Regions from separate parts of the Pseudoalteromonas sp. 78C3 genome, predicted to be linked through region 1. Evidence: predicted binding sites of a transcription regulator. Region 1 holds the regulator's gene; each other region holds the start of a gene.
What was found. Region 1 encodes FliA, which starts transcription of late flagellar genes. Its sites were predicted from a motif close to CTAAAGNTNNNNNNNNNNNNGCCGATA; they were not measured.
Positions count from the first base shown of each region.

Region 1 (4,573 bases):
TTTTCAGCGCCGTGGCAAGCATCAACAAGTTCTGTCATAGCTAAAAAGCCTGCACCACCTTTTACAGTGTGAAAGCCTCTAAATATGGCATTTAGTAACTCGGTATCTTCTGGATTATTTTCCAGTTCAACTAACTGTTCAGATAAAAGCTCTAGGATTTCTCCTGCCTCTACAAGAAAGTCTTGTAAAATATCTTCATCGACTTCAAACATGCAGTTACTCTCCTCTTAGAAGCCCAAACTTGATAAAAGATCATCGACTTCATCTTGATCAGACACAACATCATTACGCGATTCTTTATCAATAATAGGGCCTTCAGGACCTGCTAAAGTTTGTGTGGCAACTGGTTCTTTTATTTTTTGTTGTTCTACTTTATTCGCTGTGTTGTCACTGTCATCTTGTTCAGCAAACGCTGTTAAAAGATGAAGTAAGCTTTCTTCTACTTCTCTAACAAGTTCTATAACACGGCGAATAACTTGACCTGTTAAGTCTTGATAGTCTTGAGCCATTAGTACATTTGTCATTAAGCTTTGAAGCTCATCCGTTTTATGATGAGAGTTATTCATAAACTTATCGATACTATGGCAAAGTTGTTTAAACTCACCAAGCTCAATCTCCCGGCTCATTAAACGATCCCATGTCGGTTTGATATGAGATATTTCATCTGCAAGTTGCTGAGCTATAGGTAAACTAGCCTCAACAGCATCCATTGTTTTATTAGCCGCATTTTCTGTCATTTCTATAACATAATTAAGCCGCTTTTTAGCATCTGGAATCGCATCTGTCGTTATGTTAGTTAAGCGAGTATCAAGCTCAAAGCTTTTAAGTGCTTCGTGCAGTTGACGAGTCAACTTCCCAACTTCAGCAAATAATTTAGACTGCTCTTGCGAAGCTGTCTCTAAAATCAACTGATTAGCTTTATCTTGCTCATCGTTTTCTAAATAAATGACGAGTTGACGAGCTTGTTCTAACGTTATTTGAGGCGCAGCTGGTGCTGACATAAGCCTCTCCCCCATCATTAGCCTAAGCGTTCAAATACTTTTTCTAATTTAGTTTTTAATGTTCCAGCCGTAAATGGCTTAACAATATAACCATTAACGCCAGCTTGTGCTGCAGCTATTATTTGTTCTTTTTTAGCCTCTGCCGTTACCATCAGTACAGGGATATGTTTTAACTTATCATCTGCACGAATTGCTCTTAAAAGGTCAATACCTTGCATTCCCGGCATATTCCAATCTGTAACCACAAAATCAAACACTTGATTTTGTAACATAGGCAAAGCTGTAGACCCGTCATCAGCTTCTTGAACGTTAGTGAAACCTAAGTCACGTAATAGGTTTTTTATAATTCGTCTCATCGTTGAAAAATCATCAACTACAAGAATTTTCATGTTTTTATCCAAAACATCCCCCAGTGAGGTATTAACCTTAGTTTACTTACTACTAGTTTATCCAGTCATTGATTTTAGCTTTAAGCTTAATCATCGCCTGACCATGTATCTGACTTACACGCGATTCGCTTACATCGAGTATATGTCCTATTTCTTTTAAATTCATTTCATCGTTATAGTATAAAGAAAGTACCATCGCATCACGCTCTGGTAATGACTTTATTGCATTTAGCAAAGACTCATTAAACCGATCATTTTTAACATTATTAAAAGGTTTGTCTAGCGCTAAATCTTGGCCTACGGGAGTAATAACATCCTCATCTACACCAAGGTCTTCTATGCCTAATACTTTACTGGTATTAACATCATTTAAAATATGATGGTACTCATTGAGTGAAATTTCAAGTTTTTCAGCAACTTCTGTATCTGTTGGTTCGCGATTCAGACTGCTTTCGAGCCCAGTAATTGCCTCTGCAACTTGTCGGCTTTTACGGTGTACTGAACGAGGAGCCCAATCACCACGGCGCATTTCATCAAGCATAGCCCCGCGAATACGAATACCGGCAAAGGTTTCAAAGCTTGCGCCTTTTGTTGCATCAAAGTTTTTTGAAGCTTCTATTAAACCTATCATTCCTGATTGAATTAAATCATCAAGCTGAACGCTAGGTGGTAATCGAGCAATTAGATGACATGCCACTTTTTTGACAAGTGATGCATGTTTCTCAACAATCACATTTAAGTTTTGTGTTGATTGATATCCCATAGCTCTATTCACCAATGTTGTCATAATTAGCCGTTTACTAGTTTCTCAATGAAAAACTCTAAATGCCCAGATGGTTGATTTGGTATTGGCCATTTAACTGCTTTTGTCGCCAGCGCTTTAAACGCGAGAGCGGCTGGCGAACTTGGAAAGAGCTCAACAATCACCTTTTGGCGACGTGTTGCTTTGCGCATATTTTCGTCATAAGGAACCGTTGCTACTAGCTCCATTGAAACATCTAAAAAGCGATCGGTAACTTTAGATAGTTTTGCAAATAATTCAGTGCCTTCACGCATACTGCGGACCATATTGGCAACAATTTTGAACTTATAAACACCGTGCTCGCGGCTTAATACTTTAATAAGTGCGTAAGCATCGGTTATTGATGTTGGTTCATCGCACACTACAACCATTACATCTTGTGCTGCTCGTGAGAAGCTTAGCACCATGTCTGAAATACCAGCGGCTGTATCTACAATTAAAATATCAAATTCGGTATTCAATTCGCTAAATGCACGAATTAGCCCGGCATGCTCAGATGGCGATAGTTCAACCATACTTTGCGAGCCCGATGTAGCGGGTACAATTTTAATACCAGCAGGGCCTTCAACTAAAATCTCGTCAAGCTCACATTCACCTGACAAAACGTGTGATAAATTGCGCTCTACACGTAAACCAAGCATCACATCACAGTTTGCTAAACCTAAGTCAGCATCCAGCACTAATACTCTATTACCTTGTTGCCCTAGTGCAATAGCGGTATTTAGAGAAACATTTGTTTTCCCTACCCCACCTTTACCACCGGTTACAGCGATAACTTTTACGCCGTTGTTATTGTTTTGACTCATTTTGCGCAGGCCGCTTGCTTGATCTAATACTGTGTTAATCATACATCCCTACTGTACTTGGCGCCACTGCTTGGTGCCTTGAATGTTGTGCTTTTGTTCTTTTTAAATATAATTGCTCAGCCTTTTTCACTAGTTTCTCAGCATTTGCAACACGAATATCTTCTGGCACTCGTTGACCGTTAGTAAGATACCCTATTGGGAGGCGATTTTGAATCGCAATACTAATAATCTCACCCAAACTTAATGATTCATCTAACTTAGTGAAAATACAACCACTTAACTGTACTTTTTTAAAGTGACGTACTGTTTCTTGTAATACATTAATTTGTGCCGTCGCGCTTAGTACTAAGTAGCTGCGAATATCCACACGTTGGTTACGCATTAACGTGTTTAACTGCTCAGTCAAACGTAAATCTCGCTGACTCATACCTGCTGTATCAATTAATACTAGACGTTTATTTCGTAAATGATATAAAACTTCAGCTAATTCATTAGCATCTTTAACTTGCTTTACACCACAACCAATAATACGGCCGTAAGTAGCAAGCTGTTCATAAGCACCAATTCTGTATGTATCAGTGGTTATTAAGGCCACTTTATCAGCGCCATATTTTTGTGCACCTAACGCTGCAAGCTTAGCAACTGTTGTTGTTTTACCAACACCTGTTGGACCCACTAACGCATATACACCACCTTGGCGAAGTATTTCATTATTGGTTGTTTGCATTTGATCTTCGACCATCGTTAACAACGCTTTCCAGCCTTGCTTACGAGATACATCATCAGGTACAAAACATGCCATTTGTTGCGCTACTTCTTTATCAATACCCATACCGACTAAGCGGTCAACCATGCAAGCGCGTGTTGGATCGCGACGCGCCATATCTTGCTGCATTAAGCCTGATACTTGATGCTCAAGTAATTGACGAATTGCGTTCATTTCTTCACGCATTGTTGTCATTTCTTCGCTTTCATTATTGGGTGTTTGTTGGCGAGCAGTTACTGGACTATCTAAATCATCAAAGTCGCTGTCTAAATCATCAAAACCTAAGCTATCCGCTTGAGTTTGTGGACGAACTGGCGCTGCATTTTCAGGAGCAAACATATTTTTAGTACGCTGTTCCATAGCTGGTTCTTGATAGTTATCGGTAGTATCAATACCTGATTGTGAAAACATTGATGCAAGTTCAGGGGAGCGAGGACGCGGTGATTGGCGCTCTAATAAAGCCTGTAGGCTGTCAGCCACTTTTGCTTGCGGCTCTGGTTTGGCACGCTGAGGCTCTGGTTTTACAAAATTATGCATGCTTTGCTGTGGTGCTTGAGCGCGCGGTTCTGCAGTACGTTGTGGTTGCGCTGCTACTTTAGGGGCTGCTTTGTCATAATCAACTGCCGCTACAATTTCTACACCGTTAGCCAGCTTCTTATTTGACATAATAACCGCATCAACACCTAACTCATCTTTAACTTCTTTAAGTGCTGTGCGCATATCTTTAGCAAAAAAACGTTTAATTTTCATGATTCAACCCCTGTTAAAATCTTATTGTTGGCCTACAGAGCTAACAATCTTGATCTGTC
Region 1 is NZ_PJAV01000128.1:19,212-23,784, reverse strand. It holds gene CXF76_RS06735 (chemotaxis protein CheA) at 1-212, opposite strand, end outside; gene CXF76_RS06730 (protein phosphatase CheZ) at 228-1,001, opposite strand; gene cheY (chemotaxis response regulator CheY) at 1,019-1,402, opposite strand; gene CXF76_RS06720 (RNA polymerase sigma factor FliA) at 1,443-2,153, opposite strand; gene CXF76_RS06715 (MinD/ParA family ATP-binding protein) at 2,180-3,040, opposite strand; gene flhF (flagellar biosynthesis protein FlhF) at 3,033-4,514, opposite strand; gene flhA (flagellar biosynthesis protein FlhA) at 4,536-4,573, opposite strand, start outside.

Region 2 (4,573 bases), on a different contig from region 1:
AGTGAGAAATAGGAACTGTTATGAATACAATTACTTCAAATGCAGAGGTTACAACATTATCTAATCTAACCGCTGGAAATGACAAGCAGGTAGGACCGGTTGTTCACTCTTTAACCGAACGAGCTGTTGATGATGTAAATCAAGTAGAGAAACAAAATCAACAGCAATTACAGAAAAACCAATACGATATAAACTCTACGCAAAAGCAGCCTTTAGAGCGTGAACAATTAGAAGAGATGGCGCAACAATTGCAAGACTTCATGGGCGAAATGAACCGAAGTTTACAATTTAAAGTTGATGAAGATTCAGGCCGCGATGTAATTAAAGTTCTTGATAAAAACAGTGGTGAAGTCATTAAACAATATCCTTCTGAGGAAGTGTTAAGTTTAGTGTCTAAATTATCTGAATCGGCAGGTATTTTGATTGATCAAACGGTTTAGTCGGTAGTTTGAATTACTAATAATAAGTTAGTTTATTTTTGAGTATTTGAGAGGTGAAGTATGTCTATTTCGTTTAATGGCTTAGGCTCAGGTTTGGCCGTATCAGATATTGTTGATGCATTAGTTAATGCTGAACAAGCACCTGCTGAAGCTCGTTTAAATACTAAAGAAGCTAATTTAACAACAGATATTTCAGCTGTAGGGGCATTGAAATCTGCACTGGAAAAAGTGCAAACCTCAATGGAAGCTTTGGGGGATAGTGATAAATACCAGCAGCGTAGTACATCAGGTACTGATGACTTTATCTCTATTAGCGCAGATGAAAACGCGCAGCCTGGAAGCTATAACGTAAAAGTAGACGCATTAGCACAAGCTCATAAGTTATCGTCCCCTGCATTTGCAGCAGACGAGGCTATAGGTGCGGGTGTAATCACGATAGGTTCTGGCACAAATAGTTTTTCTACGGTTTTATCGGCTACAAACACGTTAGAAGATTTACGAGACCAAATTAATAACGGCCCTTATACTGGCAATGATAGTAATGATTCAGTTGTGGCCACTATAGTCACGAGTGATACAGGTCAGCATTTAGTGCTGACTAGTAAAGAAACCGGTGAAGACAACGCAATTACAATTTCCGTACAAGACGATGACGGTAATAATACTGATACTGGCGGATTATCTCGATTAGCTTATGACGTATCAGATACAGACCCAGCTAACCATACTACTAATCTAACTGAAGTAAACGCTGCACAAAATGCACAGATAACAATTGATGGTGCGTTGACTGTATCAAGTAATACTAATGAGTTTAGCAATGTTATTGATGGTGTTGACATTAATGTTAAGAAACTGCATGACATCGATGACGACATAAGCGACATATCAGTTACTGAGAACAATAATAATATTAAAACAGGTTTAAATAGTTTTATCAGTAGTTACAACGAGTTGTTAGAGCTTAGTAACACTTTAGGTGCGTCAGGTGAAGATGGCGTTGGCGTAATGGCTGGGGACTCATTATTACGTGGTGTAATGTCTAAACTGCGAGATACAATAACAGATTCAGTAAATGTGGGAGGGAGTTCGTTATCACTTTCACAATTAGGAGTAACAACTGACCGGTATGGTGTGCTTAGCTTGGATAGTGACACATTGAATGATCAAATTAAATCCGATGTTAGTTTAGTACAGCAATTTTTTGTTGGTAGTAATGATGATGGCTTTGCACAGTCGTTTGATGATTTAGTTAGTTTTTATACAGATTCTGACGGTATTATCCAAAACAGAATTGATAGTAAAACAAATCAGTTAGATGATTTAGATGATCAAAGAGAAAGTTTAACAAGTAAAATGGAGTCGTTATCAGCTCGTTTATATTCTCAATATAATGCGATGGATTTATTGGTGGCGAGCCTTAATAACACCAGCAGCTATGTCCAAGCTCAATTAGAGAACATGCCAGGCGTAGTTAGGCAATCAAATTAATAACTGAGTAAGAATATTATATATTTAATAAAAAACCGCTAAGTTTAAACTTAGCGGTTTTTTATTGTGTATTGCTCTTTGATTCAAATAGTAAGATATAGCCATACATTTAGTTAAAATAAAGGTCGTTTATTAGGCCTGTTTACTAGGTGCTTTTATAAGCTTTAATGGCCTTACCAGACTTTTTATGTTTAATAATAGCTTTAGAAGATTCATTTTTTGCATTATTCGCTTTAACTAAAATGGTATTTATACGAAGCTGAATTAATTCTAATTGCTCTGCACTTGGGCCTTCACTGCCTTCACACCATTGCTTTATATCAGTATTTAAAGTGTCTAAAAAAGGCTGAGCTTCGTCTGCATTATTATCATTTACCAACACTTCAATGTTACTAAGTAATGCTTGTATCTGCTCAGCATGGCTTGCTGGTGTTTGCGAATCCATAATTAAAATTAAACCGCAGGGTTGCGTTGATCTAGTGGGATATTATCCCAACCTTCTTTAATTTCTTTAACAATACTTGATACTTCAGTAATTGCTTCAATATCGTTATGTAGGTTAGCTTGCGTTAAGCGACGTTGGCAGTAATCGTAAAGTGCCAATAAATTGTTAGAAATACTAGGGTCTTGTTCTACTTCTAAATTAAGTGCATCTTGCAGTGCACCAAATAACAAAATACATGCTGAAATATTTTCACCTTTTTTTGCTATTTCTTTGCGCTCAATAAAGCCCTTTGTTGCAGCTAAACGACCAATAATATTACTGAATATAAGGTTTATTTGTTCGTAAGGTGCCATTTCGGCAATGCTGCTAGCACGAACTTGACTGTATTTTTTTACTGAGACATGAGCCATGGGAAAATCCTAAAATTTAAAACGATAAAATTATGTGAAAGCTAATATAAAAACTTATATAAAAAATCAATAAAGCTTTTATACTTTTATAAGAACAAAGCAATATTAATGCCAAGCATTTTTGCTTATCTATATATCGGCATTTGTAACTTCAACTTAAATTTATAATTGAGTTTATTTACTAACAATAGCATTTTTATAGCCGAGTAAATTAATTTTTAGAGCTAAGTTATAGTTAGGTAATAGTTAAGTAATGGCTAAGTTAAAACTATAACCCATACTTAATGATTAACTATTAAGTATGATTGACTTAACTAGCCCGTCTGTTTTTTGGCGTTTATGTCAAAAAACTGCCGCTATCACTTGCATCCATGCTGAACTGGCTTACAATTTAACTAATTATAAAAATTAGTGAAAGTACGGCTCGCTAAATATGATCTTGATTTTAGATAATAATAACAACCGCGCAATAGGATTAAATGCTTCGCTTGGCTTTATTGGTGAAGCTGCTCAACTATTAAGCGAAGACTGCTTTGAACAAGAATGTAAAAAATATCAGCAGCAAGAATGCATGATTATTTTAGGAGCGTTGCAATCACTTGACCACGAAAGCTTAATTAAACGCTATCCAACATTACCGTTTTTATTAATTGGCGAAACGCTAAAACCACTATTAAGTATAGCTAATGTAGTGGGGCTTATTTGCGAGCCATTTAATCACGAAGTGACAACTCAGTTACTTCACGACTGCCAGCAGTATCAGCGTATGTTGCCAAACGAGCACAAGCACAGTAAACCACACAAAACGTTTGATGGTCTTGTTGGTGAAACCGATGCGGTTAAAGATGTGCGTTTTTTAATTGAGCAAGTGGCAAAAACTGATGCTAATGTTTTAATTTTAGGCGAATCAGGCACAGGTAAAGAAGTGGTTGCCCGTAATGTACACTTGCTTTCAAAGCGTATTAATGGACCGTTTGTACCTGTTAACTGTGGTGCTATTCCGGCTGAGCTGCTCGAAAGTGAACTATTTGGCCACGAAAAAGGCGCGTTTACTGGTGCTATATCGGCTCGTAAAGGGCGGTTTGAACTAGCTCAAGGTGGGACGTTATTTTTAGATGAAATAGGCGATATGCCACTGCAAATGCAAGTTAAGTTGCTGCGAGTATTGCAAGAACGCAGCTACGAACGTGTTGGTGGTACAAAGGCTATCCAAGCTGATGTACGCGTTATTGCGGCCACGCATCGTAACCTAGAAACAATGATTGAAGAGGGGAGTTTTAGGGAAGATTTATATTACCGCTTAAATGTATTTCCTATCGAAAACCCATCGCTTAGTGAACGTGCTGATGATATTCCGCTGCTTTTAAAAGAGTTAATGCGCCGTGTTAACGACCAAACAGGTTCTACCGCTAAGTTTACCGAGCGCGCTGTTGAGAGCTTAAAAGAACATGCTTGGCCTGGTAATATTCGTGAGCTTGCTAACTTAGTGGAACGTATGGTTATTATGTTTCCTGAAAAAGTGGTTGATATTCCCGATTTACCTAATAAATATCGTTACATTGAAGTTGAAGCCTACGAACCAGAATACCCTGAAGAGTTAATGGAAAAAGACGCTTTTAACGACATATTTAGCACCGGTTTTAGCGATTACGAAAGTGAGCCAGACGCTGAGTTTAGCCAAACGGGTAGTGGGCTATTGCCAGATGATGGTATTGAACTTAAAGATTATTTAGCCGAACTTGAAATTAGCTTAATAACCCAAGCGTTAGAGCGCTATGATTACGTTG
Region 2 is NZ_PJAV01000009.1:104-4,676, reverse strand. It holds gene CXF76_RS00250 (flagellar protein FlaG) at 21-440, shown strand; gene fliD (flagellar filament capping protein FliD) at 501-1,931, shown strand; gene CXF76_RS00240 (hypothetical protein) at 2,077-2,376, opposite strand; gene fliS (flagellar export chaperone FliS) at 2,385-2,786, opposite strand; gene CXF76_RS00230 (sigma-54 dependent transcriptional regulator) at 3,220-4,573, shown strand, end outside.
Region 2: a site for FliA is predicted at 2,921-2,947, ahead of fliS (flagellar export chaperone FliS). Genes of this name have one in related genera too.

Region 3 (4,573 bases), on a different contig from region 1:
CTTGTTAAACTAATGTTTTAGACTTTGTATTATTATTATGACTTCACTCAATACCACATTATGTTTTTGCAGCAGTGGGCACAATTATGCCGATTGCTGCGAGCCGCTTCACTTATCTGTTAAACAGGCTGATTCTCCTGAACAACTTATGCGCTCACGATTCAGCGCTTATGTTATTAAAAATGCAGAATATGTTTATCAAACCTACGCAAAAGAAAAACAAGCTGAAAATCCGGTTAAAGAAATCAATGATTTTGCTAACAGCTGTCGATTTATAAATCTTGATGTAATTGGGTCAAGCCATGATGGCGATACCGGTACTGTAGAATTTAAAGCCCAATATTTTTATCAAAACTTATTTTGTGAGCTTCACGAAAAATCGCAGTTTATTAAAGAAAACACTCAATGGCGTTATTTAGATGGCACTATATATCCTGTTGAAGATATTAAAGTGGGCAGAAATGATGACTGCCCATGTGGTAGCAATAAAAAGTACAAAAAATGTCATAGCGTGTAATAAATAATCTTATTTAATATTTATCACCTACAAGGTGTTTTTAAGTGGCAAAGTGATTTATTAGCTAGCTAAACTTAAAAACACACTTGGTTACGGCCTTGCATATTGGACTCATACATTTTTTCATCTGCGATCTGCAAGGTGTTTTTGTTATTTACGTACGGTTGTAGGGTTGCACCGCCAATACTAATAGTCACAAAGTCATATTCTGAATATCTGTGTAATATTCCTAAATCGACCACATTTTGTTTAATTTTATCAGCAACACAAATTGCACCTTCAGTGCTTGTATGCGGTAGAACAACTACAAACTCTTCGCCGCCGTAACGCGCAACAAAATCGGTTGGCCTTTGCAAACTATTAGTAATAGTTTGTGCAACAAGGTTTAAAACCGTATCGCCTTGCACATGACCATAAAGATCGTTGTATTGCTTAAAGTAGTCTATATCGATGAGTAATAGTGCGTAGTCGACTTTTTCTCGTAAGGCGCTTCGTTCCATTTTAGAAAAATGCGCATCAAAATAACGACGATTGAATACCTTTGTTAAATCATCTAGAAATACTTTTTGATTGAGTAAGTCATGTTGTAATTTTAACGTTATATGCGCACGAACTCTTCTAAATAATGTTTCTTTTTTAATCGGCTTTTTAATGAAATCGACAGCTCCGGCTTCCCAGCACTCTTCTTCTTCGTTTTCAAAGGATGTAACAAAAATAACTGGGATATCCTGTGTTTCAGTATTATTTTTTAATTTTAAACATGTATCAATACCACTCATTCCACCCATATTAATATCGAGTAGGATAATATCAGGTAAATCAACATTACAAATTTCTATCGCCTCTTCACCACTTCCAGCAGTTGTCACATTAAAATGCTCAGATAATATTTTTTTCAATACGATTAAGCTTAATAACTGATCGTCAACTATAAGTACTTTAGAATTCTTTAAACTTAGTTTTAATTGATGGTCAGAGTAATTTATTGGCATAGTAAAAATGTTTTGTTTTTTTAATTAAAAACAGCCTATAGCATCACATTTTATTATTCAAATGTTAATTAAGAGGGGTTCTACTTATTGGTTACTAATAAAAATGCTTTTTAGTAAATCTTTATTGCATAAAAACAAAAAATGAGCCACTTGGGCTCATTTTATAACTTTGAATACTTAATTTAGTTAAGTATTATTCGTCATCATCTAAATCTAACTGTTGACGTTGAGCAGGTCGAGCTAAAATCTCTACGTAGAAAGAGGTCAAACCTTGCTTTTCAATTTCGCCAATTTGGTTACTTAATTCAGCAACGTGCACAACTTGCGCATCTTCAGCTGTGTTACCAAACTTACAGTCAAATGCCCAATAGTCAGCATCTTCAGGTAGCGTTTTATTACGCTCTCTTTTCAAATATTTTTTCACTTCGTGCTTTGCAGCATCAACCATACGAGGGTATTTGATTTTCTCGTGATTTAGCGTGAATGTTTTCTTCATTACGTTCCTAATTACCTTGGTTTAATGATAATGGCATTTCATGTCATACCATTTGACGCCATTATAGCAATTGCATTTAATTTTTGGATGCTTTTTTTTCATTAAATCAATTATTAGCAAATATATAAAGCAGACCCGTTGTAAAGCATATATTAACTGGTGATTATTACAATCATATATCACACAGCAATAAGTTGAAGTGGTTGATGTATTGCATCATTATTAAGGCTGTCGTAAAAAGCAGCTGCATCTATAGGGGGATTAGCTAGTTGGGTTTGTTCGCTTTTAATTCTTCTTCTGACGGCAAGCTCACAGTTATCTATTATATTAAGTGAAATATGCTTATCATCATTTCTAATCGCAAGTGGTTCAGGGCTTAAGCATTGTCTTAACTTAATACTTGTCATACCACAGCGCGCTCCTTCTTGAGATATTAATGATGCATTAAATTGTCCAACCAACATATTATATTCATCAGGGGCTAAAAGTTGCTTTGGACCTGCGCCAAATTGCTTTCTTAACGCCTCTTCTTCTATAACTAAATTATCTGTTTCAGTTTTTGGTAAATGAAATTGACTAAAGTCGAGTGCGTCATGTGACAGCATCGCTAATAATAGTGCAAATTCGCCACGGCGATTTTCATGCACACTATTATTGAGTCTACTGTTTAACTGACTCTCTGTGATTAACAAATCATCTATTTGCATAGTCTTTAGCCGATTGTGGTAACTGATAGATATTTATCGGCTTTATTTCAATTTTCTTTAGCTTTTTTCTTTACTTAAATACGCAATTTGCTATTATCAGCGCCGTTGCATTGGAGGGGTTCCCGAGCGGCCAAAGGGATCAGACTGTAAATCTGACGGCTCAGCCTTCGCTGGTTCGAATCCAGCTCCCTCCACCACTTTTCTTACCGCTAAGTTAAGTGGGGCCAAATGCAATAAAATTAGTGTGGAGGGGTTCCCGAGCGGCCAAAGGGATCAGACTGTAAATCTGACGGCTCAGCCTTCGCTGGTTCGAATCCAGCTCCCTCCACCACTTCTCTACTATTCCTATATTCCTATATTCCTATATTCCTATATTCCTATATTCCTATATTCCTATATTCCTATATTCCTATATTCCTATATTCCTATATTCAGTAACATCAAAACACCCACTGTAAACTCATACCATTTTGTTTTAACCAATTAGATGATGTTTTGTAATCGGGGAAAAACGCCTCTACTCGCTGCCAAAAAGCTTTGCTATGATTTAAATACTTTAAATGGGCAAGCTCATGAACAATCACATAATCTATGGCGTGGTAAGGAGCACCTATAAGATGTAAATTAAAAGTGAGTTCTCGCTTGCTATTACAACTCCCCCACTTTCGTTTATAAACACCTATTTTTAAATCATTTGGCAACTCTTCACCCATTTGAGTACAGAAATACGCTAAACGCATCTCTATGTATGCAATAAGCTGCTCTTTTAAATAAGTCTCTAATAGCTGTCGATACTTTTGATAAGTGTTTTTAACTCGAGGAGATATTGTAATAAGTAAGTGGTCATCATACGGGGTTACTTTGGAATCTTGGCCTGAGTCCAGTTTCAAACAAATAGTTTCTGAAAAAACACTGATTTTTTTAGATTCAAAGGGGTACTGCTTAGTGTCATCAATTGACGATTGTTTTTTTAATTGTTCTGCAACCCACTCTTGTTTGTCAAATAACCAAGTATCAATGTGTTTTTTTGCGACAAAATGTGGCGCATACACAGTTACCTTTTGACTATGCACTTTTATTGCGACTGTTTTGCGTCTAGTACTCTTTTTTAGTTGATATTCAAACACGACTTAAACTCTAAATATAGCATCCGTTTATATAATCCATATTACCATCAATTTTAAACTCTTAGGCATACAGTCGCACCTAACTCCTAATCCACTTTATTATAATAAGCTATAGATTGAGCCGTCTGTTTTATTTGAACTGAAAGTTAAATCACTTTATTTACTTCAATAACAAAACAATAAATAAACTTGCTTAAAATTCGTCACTTTATAGCGCGATTAGAAATAACGGTTCATTTATTATTAAATTAGATTAAACTTGTAAAATAAAGATTATATTTCGAGCCGTTATGCTATCAGCTTTCTTCATTACAGACCAAGATCCAAGCCTAATACTTAATGGGGTTTACGACCCTCTTCTAGTCTCAATGTCTGTATTAATAGCCATTTTTGCTGCTTTTTTTACTACTAAGCTCATTGATTTAGCAAAAGAGACTAAATTCCCTCGTTATCAACGTTTAGCAAATATAACCGCAGCAACTGTATTTTCTTCTGGTATTTGGAGTATGCACTTTATAGGTATGTTAGCTTTTTCGCTATGTACTAATATAAGCTACGATCCAACAATCACACTACTCTCTTTTCTTCCTGCTTTATTAGCATGTCAGTATGCGGTATCAATACTTGTAAATAGTGATGGAAACTTTAGAGTGCTCAGCATTTGCTCGATCTTACTAGGGGCTGGTATTGGTACAATGCATTACAGCGGTATGGCTGCAATGGAGCTTTCCCCA
Region 3 is NZ_PJAV01000127.1:33,000-37,572, reverse strand. It holds gene CXF76_RS06565 (YchJ family protein) at 38-517, shown strand; gene CXF76_RS06560 (GGDEF domain-containing response regulator) at 592-1,509, opposite strand; gene CXF76_RS06555 (DUF6172 family protein) at 1,703-2,005, opposite strand; gene CXF76_RS06550 (VC2046/SO_2500 family protein) at 2,185-2,712, opposite strand; tRNA gene CXF76_RS06545 (tRNA-Tyr) at 2,825-2,909, shown strand; tRNA gene CXF76_RS06540 (tRNA-Tyr) at 2,959-3,043, shown strand; gene CXF76_RS06535 (YgjP family zinc-dependent metalloprotease) at 3,153-3,785, opposite strand; gene CXF76_RS06530 (MHYT domain-containing protein) at 4,130-4,573, shown strand, end outside.
Region 3: a site for FliA is predicted at 2,747-2,773, ahead of CXF76_RS06550 (VC2046/SO_2500 family protein). Genes of this name have one in related genera too.